One region of the Mumia sp. zg.B53 genome, then DNA from elsewhere that is predicted to be linked to it. Evidence: riboswitches for the same ligand, from Rfam matches in the RefSeq annotation. Region 1 holds a riboswitch; each other region holds the start of a gene.
What was found. Region 1 has a riboswitch for thiamine pyrophosphate ahead of thiM (hydroxyethylthiazole kinase). Riboswitches for the same ligand answer to the same signal wherever they lie in the genome.
Positions count from the first base shown of each region.

Region 2: linked by a shared signal. The riboswitch ahead of thiO (glycine oxidase ThiO) and the one ahead of thiM (hydroxyethylthiazole kinase) in region 1 are both predicted to bind thiamine pyrophosphate.
Region 3: linked by a shared signal. The riboswitch ahead of KV102_RS05180 (ECF transporter S component) and the one ahead of thiM (hydroxyethylthiazole kinase) in region 1 are both predicted to bind thiamine pyrophosphate.

Region 1 is NZ_JAHWCK010000004.1:329,479-333,082, reverse strand. Features, by position in the region: gene KV102_RS15880 (TenA family protein) at 1-194, opposite strand, end outside; gene thiD (bifunctional hydroxymethylpyrimidine kinase/phosphomethylpyrimidine kinase) at 191-976, opposite strand; gene thiE (thiamine phosphate synthase) at 991-1,656, opposite strand; gene thiM (hydroxyethylthiazole kinase) at 1,656-2,447, opposite strand; TPP riboswitch at 2,436-2,527, opposite strand; gene ilvC (ketol-acid reductoisomerase) at 2,831-3,604, opposite strand, start outside.
Region 2 is NZ_JAHWCK010000001.1:2,097,454-2,101,057, reverse strand. Features, by position in the region: gene groL (chaperonin GroEL) at 1-566, opposite strand, end outside; gene KV102_RS10265 (LysR family transcriptional regulator) at 792-1,709, opposite strand; gene KV102_RS10260 (EamA family transporter) at 1,784-2,674, shown strand; TPP riboswitch at 2,697-2,781, shown strand; gene thiO (glycine oxidase ThiO) at 2,790-3,604, shown strand, end outside.
Region 3 is NZ_JAHWCK010000001.1:1,090,408-1,094,011, forward strand. Features, by position in the region: gene KV102_RS05170 (energy-coupling factor transporter transmembrane protein EcfT) at 1-193, opposite strand, end outside; gene KV102_RS19385 (ABC transporter ATP-binding protein) at 190-1,656, opposite strand; gene KV102_RS05180 (ECF transporter S component) at 1,653-2,294, opposite strand; TPP riboswitch at 2,284-2,404, opposite strand; gene KV102_RS05185 (metalloregulator ArsR/SmtB family transcription factor) at 2,444-2,797, opposite strand; gene arsM (arsenite methyltransferase) at 2,883-3,604, shown strand, end outside.

The DNA of each region.
Region 1 (3,604 bases):
CGCGCGGCCAGCATCGCGAGCGCGCTGCCGTAGCGGGAGAGGTAGTGGGCATCGTCGAGCAGATAGCGGCCGAACACGTCCTCCGGCAACGTCCCGGCGGCGAGACCGACCACGAAGGGGTGCTCGAGGATCGCGTCGTACCAGCTCGCGACGTGCGCCCACGCGGCCTCGGAGAACGTCCTCTCGTCCGTCACCCGCGCGACCTCCAGAGGTGGTCGACAGGTCCGTGGCCGCGACCCACCGAGTGCTCGGCGCCGCTGCGCAAAGCCCCGGTCAGGTAGTCCTTGGCCTCACCCACCGCCTCGCGCAGCGGCAGGCCGAGCGCGAGGCCGGACGCGATCGCCGACGCCAGCGTGCAGCCTGTCCCGTGCGTGTTGGGGCTGTCGATCCGCGGTGCACGATAGGTGCACGCACCCTCCGCGTCGACGAGCACGTCGATGCTCTCCGGACCCTCGAGGTGTCCGCCCTTGACCAGCGCGGCTGCAGCGCCCGCTGCGCGCAACGCGCGCCCGGCGGCCGCCAGCCCGTGGGGATCGGTCGCCGGCGCGGTGCCGGTCAGGACCGCAGCCTCCGGCACGTTGGGCGTGACGACGGCCGCCAGCGGCAGCAACGTCGTACGGATGGTGTCCACCACGTCCTCCCCGACCAGCGTGTCGCCGGAGGTGGCCACCATGACCGGGTCAAGCACGACGGGCACGTCCGCGGCGTGCAGGACGTCGGCGACCGCGAGCACGATCTCCACCGTGCCGAGCATCCCGATCTTGACCACGCTCACGTCCAGGTCGTCCAGCACGGCACGCACCTGCTCGGCGACGAACGCCGCAGGCACCGGGTGGATCCCGAAGACGCCGCGGGTGTTCTGGACGGTGAGCGCGGTCAGGGCCGCGGCGCCGTACACGCCGAGGGCGGTCGCCGTCTTGAGGTCCGCCTGGATCCCGGCGCCGCCTGAGGGGTCGGAGCCGGCGATGGTGAGCATGACGGGCACGGCGCTCAGGGCTGGACCTCCGAGCGTGCGGCGAGGGCGGCGTCGACGACCTCGCGGAGCGTGCGGGCGGCCGCACGCGGCTCGGGTGCCGAGCAGATCGCGGAGACCACGCAGATGCCGTCGGCGCCGGCGGCGACGACCGACGCGGCGTTCGATGCGGAGATGCCCCCGATCGCGACGAGCGGGAGGTCGTCCGGCGTTGCCGCGCGCAGGCGGCGTACACCGTCGAGTCCCCACGGCGCGGTCGTGTCGGGCTTGGTCGGCGTCGCCCACACCGGGCTGACCGCGAGGTAGCTGCACGCGGCGAGCGCCTCGGCGTCGTCGAGCTGGGCCAGGTCGTGCAGCGACCACCCGACGACCGCGTCGTCGCCGAGCACCTCTCGCACTCGCGCGGGGTGGAGATCATCGGGCCCGACGTGCAGGCCCGCACCGGGCACGGCGCGCGCCGCCGCGAGGTCGTCGTTGAGCACGAACGACGCACGGTCACCGACGCGCGCGGCGATCCTCGTGGCCAGCCGGATGCGTTCGTCGGTCGACGCGTGCTTGTCGCGGAGCTGGACGGTCGTCGCTCCCCCGTCGACGGCGTCGGCGACGACGTCGACCAGGTCCGCACCGTGAGGCACGGACCCGGTGACGAGATAGAGACGGACGTCTCCGGCCGGGCCGACCATCAGCGCGCGACGACCTCGGCGACCGCCTCGGAAGACAACGTGGACAGCGCGTCCAGCAACCGCCAGCGCAGCGATCCGGGACCCTCGGCGAGCGGCGCGGCCTTCTCGATCGCGGCCGTCAGGATCGCCAGTGCGCTCGCCGACGCCTCGAACGCGTCGTCATGGACCGCGCAGGCCGCGGCGACCAGGGCGCTCGCGGAGCACCCGAGCGCGGTGATCATCGGGGCGCGCGCATCGCCGCCGTGGATCTCGGTCGTACGGGTGCCGTCCGTGACGATGTCGACGGCACCCGTCATGGCGACGACGGTCTCCAGCTTGGACGCGAGCGCCTCGGCGTCCGTACGGACGTCGGCCGTATCGGCGTCGGCGTCGACCCCTCGCCCTGCTCCCGTCGACGTCGCGATCGCAAGGATCTCGCTCGCGTTGCCCCGGATCACCGTCGGGCGGTGCTCGATCAGGGCAGCGGCGGACTCGCGCCTATAGGTGGTCGCGCCGACCGCGACCGGGTCGAGGACCCACGGCTTGCCCGTGGCCGAGGCGACCTCGACCGCGGCGAGCATGCCGTCGACCCACGGCGGGGACAACGTGCCGATGTTGGCGACGACGGCCTGGGCGATGCCGGCGAACTCCGCGGACTCGTGCGGGTCGTGGACCATCGCCGGAGAGGCGCCTGCGGCATTGAGCAGGTTGGCGGCGATGTCCATCGACACGTAGTTCGTGATGACCTGCACCAGCGGGGTCTGCGCCCGGAGCTGGTCGTGGACGTGGGCAGCGGTACGGGGTTCGAGCATCAGGCTCCCTCTCGCCGGTATGACCCGGATCAGGTTCGGCGGGTGTGTTCTCAGCCCTTCGGGCACCCCGGCCTTGCAACTGCTGGCGACGATAACAGAAGTGCCGGGAGCCCCTTCCGCGACGTCGCACCGGCCCGCTAGCGTTCGGGCAACCCACCCAACTCCTTCCCCCGAGGGGTATGCATGGCTTCCGCCCGTCGCGTCCGTCGCGCCTGGCGCCGCGGAGGGGTTCACGAGGTCTATCTCGCGTCCCGCCGCTGGCTCGCTCGTCTCATCTACCCCGGAGACCTCCCCGCGGCCCGCCAACGCCGACGGCGGTGAGTCCGGTCCCACGCCGTGATGCGCGTGGGACCGGGCTCACCGCCGGTCGGGACGTACGAGGGTCAGCGCGCAGCGGTGCCCTCGGTGTAGTCGTCGTCGCCGCTCTTGACCCAGGCCATGAGCTTGCGCAGCTCGCGGCCGGTGCCCTCGATCGGGTGCTCCTCGCCCTCGGCGCGCAGCTTCTTGAACTCCGCCGCACCGGCGTCCTGGTCGGCGATGAAGCGCTCGGCGAACGCGCCGTTCTGGATGTCGGCGAGGACCGCCTGCATGTTCTCCTTGACGCGCGCGTCGACGACCCGCGGACCGGAGACGTAGTCGCCGTACTCGGCCGTGTCGGAGACCGACCAGCGCTGCTTGGCGATGCCACCCTCGTACATGAGGTCGACGATCAGCTTGAGCTCGTGCAGGCACTCGAAGTAGGCGACCTCGGGCTGGTAGCCGGCCTCGGTCAGGGTCTCGAAGCCCGCCTGGACCAGTGCGGAGACGCCGCCGCAGAGGACCGCCTGCTCACCGAACAGATCGGTCTCGGTCTCCTCGGTGAACGTCGTCTTGATGCCGCCGGCACGCAGGCCGCCGATGGCCTTGGCGTAGGAGAGGACCAGGGGCCACGCGTTGCCGGTGGCATCCTGCTCGACGGCGACGAGGACGGGGACGCCACGGCCCTCGACGTACTCGCGGCGGACGAGGTGACCGGGACCCTTGGGGGCGATCATGCCGACGTCGACACCGGCCGGCGGCTTGACGTAGCCGTAGCGGATGTTGAAGCCGTGCCCGAAGATCAGGGCGTCGCCGTCGTTGAGGTTCGGCTCGATCGCCTCGGTGTAGAGGCTGCGCTG
Region 2 (3,604 bases), on a different contig from region 1:
TCGGTGAGCTCGAGCTCGAGCCCGAAGGTGTTGCTCTCCTCGACGGTGATGACGCCTTCCTTGCCGACCTTGTCCATCGCCTCGGCGATGATCTCGCCGACCGACGGATCAGCAGCGGAGATCGCGGCCGTGGACGCGATCTGCTCCTTGGTCTCGACGTCCTTGGCCATCCCGAGCAGCTGGGCGCTGACGGCCTCGACGGCCTTCTCGATGCCACGCTTGAGCGCGATCGGGTTGGCGCCGGCCGCGACGTTGCGCAGGCCCTCGCGCACGAGCGCCTGGGCGAGCACGGTGGCGGTGGTGGTGCCGTCGCCGGCGACGTCGTCGGTCTTCTTGGCGACCTCCTTGACGAGCTCGGCGCCGATCTTCTCGTAGGGATCCTCGAGCTCGATCTCCTTGGCGATGCTGACACCATCGTTGGTGATGGTGGGAGCGCCCCACTTCTTTTCGAGGACGACGTTGCGGCCCTTGGGACCGAGGGTCACCTTCACGGCGTCGGCGAGGATGTTCATCCCGCGCTCGAGGCCGCGACGGGCTTCCTCGTTGAATGCAATGGTCTTCGGCATATCTCCCGCGATTCCTCCGCGTAGAGGTGGATGGCCCAGGGGATGCCCGCGACGGACGACCCGCGTCCACGGCGAACCCTTCTCGCCGCGACCTTCGGACCTCATCGTCCTGGCCCGTTTGGCACGTTGGCACTCAGATGATCCGAGTGCTAACGCTCTCCTTTCTAGCACTCGGGCCTGGAGAGTGCAAAGAGTGGGCCAGTGCAGCGAGCGAGGGCGACACCCTCATCTCGCCTCGTCGGCGATCTCCAGGAGGGCGTCGAGGACGCATCGGACAGCCGCGCGTTCGGCACGGTCGGGCCTTGCGAGCGCGAACACGTGGCGCCCCGCCCGCACGCCGTCGAGCGGGAGCAGCGTGACGCCGCGTGCCTCCGCTGCTCTTCGCCACAGCCGCGGCAGCAGCGCCACACCCTGCCCGGCCGCGACGAACGCGGCCGTGACGTGGTTGTCGAGGAACCGTTGCTCGACACGAGGGGACTGTCCGTCGACGGCGAGCATGGGGAGCAGCAGGTCGAAGGGATGGCCGACAGGGACGCCGATCCAGCGCTCTCCGACGAGGTCCTCGGGTCGCACCCGGTCGCGGCCGGCGAGGCGGTGATCCTGGGGCACGGCCACGTCCAGCGGCTCACGGAGGAGCGGCGTGACGTGCAGCCCCGTCGCCGCAGGGTCCGGCACCGCCACGACCGAGTGCCCGACGACCACGTCGTGGTCGGCGGTGGCCGCTCGGACCTCGTACTCCGCGAGGTCGAGGTCGCTCAGCCGCACGGTCACGCCGGGCGCACGCGTCGCGAGCCGCGGCGCGAGCGGAGCCAGCAGCATCTCGGCGCCGCTCGGGAAGGCTGTCACGGCGACCTCGCCCGCCACCTCGCCGCGGAACTCCTCGAGGCGGGCCCGGGTGCGCGCGACGACCTGGGCGATCTCGACGGCGCCCTCGGCGAGCAGCCGGCCGGCCTCGGTGAGCCTGACCCCACGGCCCTCACGCTCGACGAGGACGGTCCCGAGGTCACGCTCGAGGGCCTTGATCGTCTGCGAGACCGCCGACGGCGTCCGGTACGTCGCCGCAGCGACCGCCGTGATGCTCCCCCGCTCGGCGAGCTCCCGCACGATCGCGAGCTTGTCGACGTCGATGCCAGCATCCTTCATTGAAGCAACGCTACATCGTAGTCGTAGGAGTATTCGATTGTGCTTCACCCAGGCGCAAGCGCACGCTGGCTCTCGTGACCACCCGCGACCGTCTCCTCGCCGTACTGGTGGCGATCACCTGGGGACTGAACTTCATCGCCATCCACGCCTCGCTCGAGCACTTCCCGCCGATGTTCTGCGTCGCGCTGCGCTTCGGGCTGCTCGCCGTCCCGACCGTGCTTCTCGTCCCGCGCCCGGACGTCAGGCTGCGCTGGTTGATCGGGTACGGCGCAGGCTTCGGGATCGCACAGTTCTTCTTCCTGTACGTAGGCATGCGTGCGGGCATGCCCGCAGGACTCGCCTCGTTGGTGCTCCAGGCCTCCGCGCCCTTCACGGTGGTGCTCGCCGGCGTCCTGCTGCGCGAACGGCTCAGCGGCCGGCAGATTCTCGGCATCGTGATCGCGATCGCCGGGCTCGCCGGCGTGGCGTGGCACCGGTCGCAGACGGCAGCCCTGCTCCCCGTGGTGCTCACGCTGCTGGCCGCGCTCGGCTGGGCGTTCGGCAACCTCGCGAACCGCCAGGCGCACCCCTCCAACCCGCTCCACCTCACGCTGTGGATGTCGGTGGTCCCCCCGATCCCGATGCTGGTGGTCTCGCTGCTCTTCGAGGGGCCGGGAGCCGTCGGAGAGTCGCTCGTGACCGCCTTCACCCCCGAGGCGGTGCCCGCCGTGCTGGGTCTCCTCTACACGGTCGTCATCGGGACCGTCGTGGGCTCGGGACTGTGGACGCTGCTGATGACGCGCTATCCGTCGAGCACCGTCGCGCCGTTCTCACTGCTCGTCCCGGTGGTGGGGATGAGCGCGAGCGCTCTTCTCCTGAGCGAACGCCTCGACCCGTTCGAGCTCGCATCCGGCGCGGTGGTCATCGCCGGCGTCCTTCTCGGCTCGACCCGCGGGCGCCGGGCCCGCTTGACGACGCCGTCGTAGCCCGCCTACGGTGCGGAGGTCCCCACGGGAGCCCGGGCACGGGCTGAGAGGGAGCCGATGCCGCTCCGACCGTCGAACCTGATCCGGGTCATGCCGGCGAAGGGAGGCAGGAGCAGTGTCGCGCTCTCACCGGCCAGCCGGCCGCGACGTCGCCGTCGTCGGTGGTGGAGTCGTCGGGCTCACCGTCGCGTGGTCGCTCGCACGTCGTGGTCACCGTGTCACGACGTACGACCCCACGCCCGCCCGTGGGGCCTCGTGGGCGGCCGCGGGGATGCTCTCCCCCGCAGGTGAGGCGTGGTACGGCGAGGAGGCGCTGCTGCGGGTCGGCGTCGCGTCGCTCGCACGGTGGCCGGACATGGCGGCCGCCCTCGAACGCGATGCCGGGCGAGCGTTGGAGGTCCGTGGGGAGGGCACGCTGCTCGCCGCCGCCACCGAGGACGATGCCCGCGAGCAGGAGCGGGTCACCGCGCTGCTCGACACCCACACGATCCCGTACCACCCGCTCACCCGGCGGGAGGTGCGCGCCCGGGAGCCGGCGCTGCACCCAGCGCTGCGCGCCGTCGTCGAGATCCCCGGTGACCGCAGCGTCCACAACCGCACTCTGCTCGCTGCTCTGCTGGCGGCATGCGCGCGTCGGCACGTGACCGCCGTCGACGACACGGTCGACCTGGTGCGAGACGGCGACACGCTGCGTGTCCGCACCAGGCAGGACGGGCGCGCGCGCGGCCACGACGTGGTGGTCCTCGCCAACGGTGTCGGGCTACGCACCACCGAGGGCGCACCCGAGTGGCTGCGCGACGCCGTGCGCCCGGTCAAGGGCGAGATCCTGCGGCTGCATGCCCCCCGGCCCATGCTGGCCCGGACGGTGCGCGCCGCGGTGCGCGGCCGACCCGTCTACCTGGTCCCGCGCAACGACGGCGAGATCGTGGT
Region 3 (3,604 bases), on a different contig from region 1:
AGGCGACGGCGATCGCCCCGAAGCGGGCGAGCGCGAACCTCGGCGACGGGAGCAGGACGACACCGGCGACCGCGTACGCGCCGAGAGCGAGGCACGCGGTCTGCAGGTCGCGCACCGCCAGCGAGGCGACGATCGCCAGCGTGCCGATCGCGAGCAGCACCAACGGGTTGGCCTCTCGGACGAAGCGTCTCATCGAGCGTCGTCCACCGGTGCGGGCGCGGGCGCAGGCCCGGGCGCGACGTTACGACCGCCCTCGAGCGGCACGACACGGTCGGCCCGCGCTGCGAGATCGGCGTCGTGGCTGGCCGCGCCGATCACCGCGTCGGCACCCGCAGCGGCACGCATCCACCCCGTGACGGCAGCCCACGTACCCCGGTCCTGACCGACGGTGGGCTCGTCCAGCAGGAGGACGGGCGGACGGTGAGCCAGGGCAGCACCGAGGGCCAGCCGTCGCTGCTCCCCGCCGGAGAGCCGGTACGGGTTCGCGTCGGCGAGGTGGTCCAGCCGGAGATGGGCGAGAACGGCGTCGACGTCGACCGGGACGCCGATCCGCCGGGAGGTCGCCGCGATCTCGTCGCGGACGCGGGTCGTGAGAAAGCCGTGCTCCGGGTTCTGCGGGACCCACCCGATCAGCGCGGCGAGATCGCGCGAACCGATCCGGTGCGGCGGTCGACCCAGCCCTCGCACCTCGCCGGCACCCGGACGTCGCAGACCCCCGACGACCTCGAGCAACGTGGACTTGCCCGCCCCGCTCGGCCCGCTGAGAACGGTGACGGCGCGCGACTCCAGGGCGGCGTCGACGTCGCGCAGCGCCGCGGTGACAGTGGCGCCCCGGATGTCGGTGCGACGCAGGTCGACGCCCAGCGCGAGCGCATCGAGGCGCGGCACCGCGCGGTCGGTCTCGACCAGCACGACCGGCGGCTCGACCGGCTCCGGCGCGGCGACCCCCGGCATCCACACCCCGGCGCCGGCAAGGTCGTCGCGCAGTGTGGCGACGAAGCTCACCGGGTCGGTGTCGGCGACCACGGATCCGTCGTGGCCCAGGACGACCACACGGTCGACGTGAGGGAGCCACGGGGCGATGCGGTGCTCGACCACGACGAGGGTCGCTCCTGTCTCGGCGACGACCTCCGCGACGCAGCGGCGTACGGCGTCGGCGTTGACGTCGTCGAGCATCGACGTCGGCTCGTCGAGGAGCAGGAGGTCCGCCTGCGACGCCAGCACCCCTGCCAGCGCGGAGCGCTGAAGCTCTCCTCCGGACAGCGCGGACGTCGGGTGCTGCATGCCGTACGGCAGGCGTACGGCGCGCAGCGCCTCGCGCACCCGCGGCCAGATCGCAGCCGGGGCGACGCGGGCGTTCTCGAGCCCGAAGGCCACGTCGCGGCCGAGCCGCTCTGCGACCACCGCGTCGCCGGGGTTCTGCAGCAGCATGCCGACGCGGCCGATGGTGGTGACCTCGCCGAAGGCGTCGCCGTCGCCGGTGGTCTCGAGCACCCCTGCGGCCGCCCGGAGCACCGTCGACTTCCCGGCGCCCGACGGCCCCGCCAGCAGCACCCGCTCACCCGGGCCGACGCGCAGGTCGAGGCCGGCGATGACCGGCGTGCGCCGGCCCAGCGGACGCCAACCGAAGCCGCGGAACGCGACCGATCCGGTCACGCTCGCGGGGAAGGGCTCGTGGACGACGCCGCGGCTCGGTCGTGGTGCTCGCGACCGGCCCCGAAGGCGTCGAGAGCTCCCGTCTTCGCCAGGGCCCGGACGAGCAGCCACCCTCCGACGCCCGCGACGAGCGCCCCCGACACCGCGAGGAACACGAGATAGACGAGCTGGTAGCCGAAGGCCCAGTCGGCGTAGTACGCGTACCACTCGTACACCGCCTCGAACGCCCCGGCGAGCGCGCCTGCTGCAGCGGCGACGACGACACCCCACCGGCGGTACAGGAAGAGGGCGAACACCAGCTCGACCCCCAGGCCCTGGATCAGGCCCGAGACGAGGACGGACATGCCCCACTGGTTGCCCAGCAGGCCGGAGACGACGGCTGCGACCACCTCGGTGCCGACCGCGGCGCCGGGTCTGCGGACGACGAGCCCGCCGATGACACCGCCGATCAGCCAGACGCCGGAGATCAGGCCGGAGCTCGGGGGGTAGGCGAACAGCGCCGTGCCGCTGACGACGGCGAACAGCTGGTTCCATCCCCAGAACACCACGCCGATCGCCACGCCGAGCATCGCCACCGTGACGAGGTCGATCGTGCGGTAGCGGGTCGAGGACGTGCGAGGACGAATGGCATCAGCCACGGTGACTCCCTTCGCCGGTGCTAACCGGTGCAGGTTCGGAGGGTCTGCGGGCTTTCCGCACTCTCAGCGCACCGTGCCCGTCGGGCACCTGCGCTCCCCTGTCGTGAGGTCGACTCTAGCCGCACCCGCGGCATCGTGACGAGCGCCCGCTAGGGCGCGGTCCGCAGCGAGGACGCCAGATCGGTCAGTGCGGAGTCGACGACGCGGTAGTAGGCCCATCGGCCTCGCTGCTCGCGGGTGACGAGGCCGGCGGAGACGAGCTGTTTCATGTGGTGCGAGACGGTCGGCTGACTCAGCCCGACCGGCTCGGTGAGGTCGCAGATGCAGGCCTCGCCTCCTTCGGACGCGGCGATCAGCGACATCAGCCGCACCCTGGTCGGATCACCCAAGGCTTTGAACATCCGGGCGAGCACCGCGGCCTGGTCGTCGTCGAGGACGCCCCCGGTCAGCGGCGAGCAGCATGCTCCGGCGGAGGTCTCGAGGACGGGAAGCGTCATGTCCATCACCCCATCGTGCCACACGTATTGACATCCGTCGATCAATCGGTAGTGTTCGATGCATCGAACTTCCTCGATCTCAGGAGACATCATGACCCTCACGAACGACGAGCTCGTCGAGCAGGTCCGCGAGCGCTACGCCGCCGCCGCCGTCCAGGCCCGCTCCGGCACCACGAACGACCTGGTTCTCGCGACGACCGAGTCGTGCTGCGCGCCGGCCGCCGACGCCGCGGACTCGTGCTGCGGCGGCTCCACCGCGGAGGTCGATCCCTCGTTCGGTGCCGGCCTGTACTCGAGCGCCGAGGCGGCCGAGCTCCCGGCCGAGGCGCTCGCCGCGTCGCTCGGCTGCGGCAACCCGCTCGCCGTCGCTGCCTTGAGCCCCGGCGAGAAGGTGCTCGACCTGGGCTCCGGCGGTGGGATCGACGTCCTGCTGTCCGCCCGGCGCGTCGGTCCCGACGGCTTCGCGTACGGCGTGGACATGACCGACGAGATGCTCGACCTGGCCCGGGCCAACGCCACGAAGGCCGAGGCCACGAACGTGGAGTTCCTCAAGGGGTCGATCGAGGACGTGCCGCTGCCCGACGCGGCCGTCGACGTGGTCATCTCCAACTGCGTGATCAACCTGTCGGTCGACAAGCCCCAGGTCCTCGCCGAGATGTTCCGCGTGCTGGTTCCGGGCGGGCGCATCGGCATCTCCGACGTCGTCGCCGAGGACCACCTCACGCCGGCCGACCGTGCCGAGCGCGGGTCGTACGTCGCCTGCATCGCCGGCGCGCTGTCGCGCAGCGAGTACCTCGACGGGCTCGCCGCGGC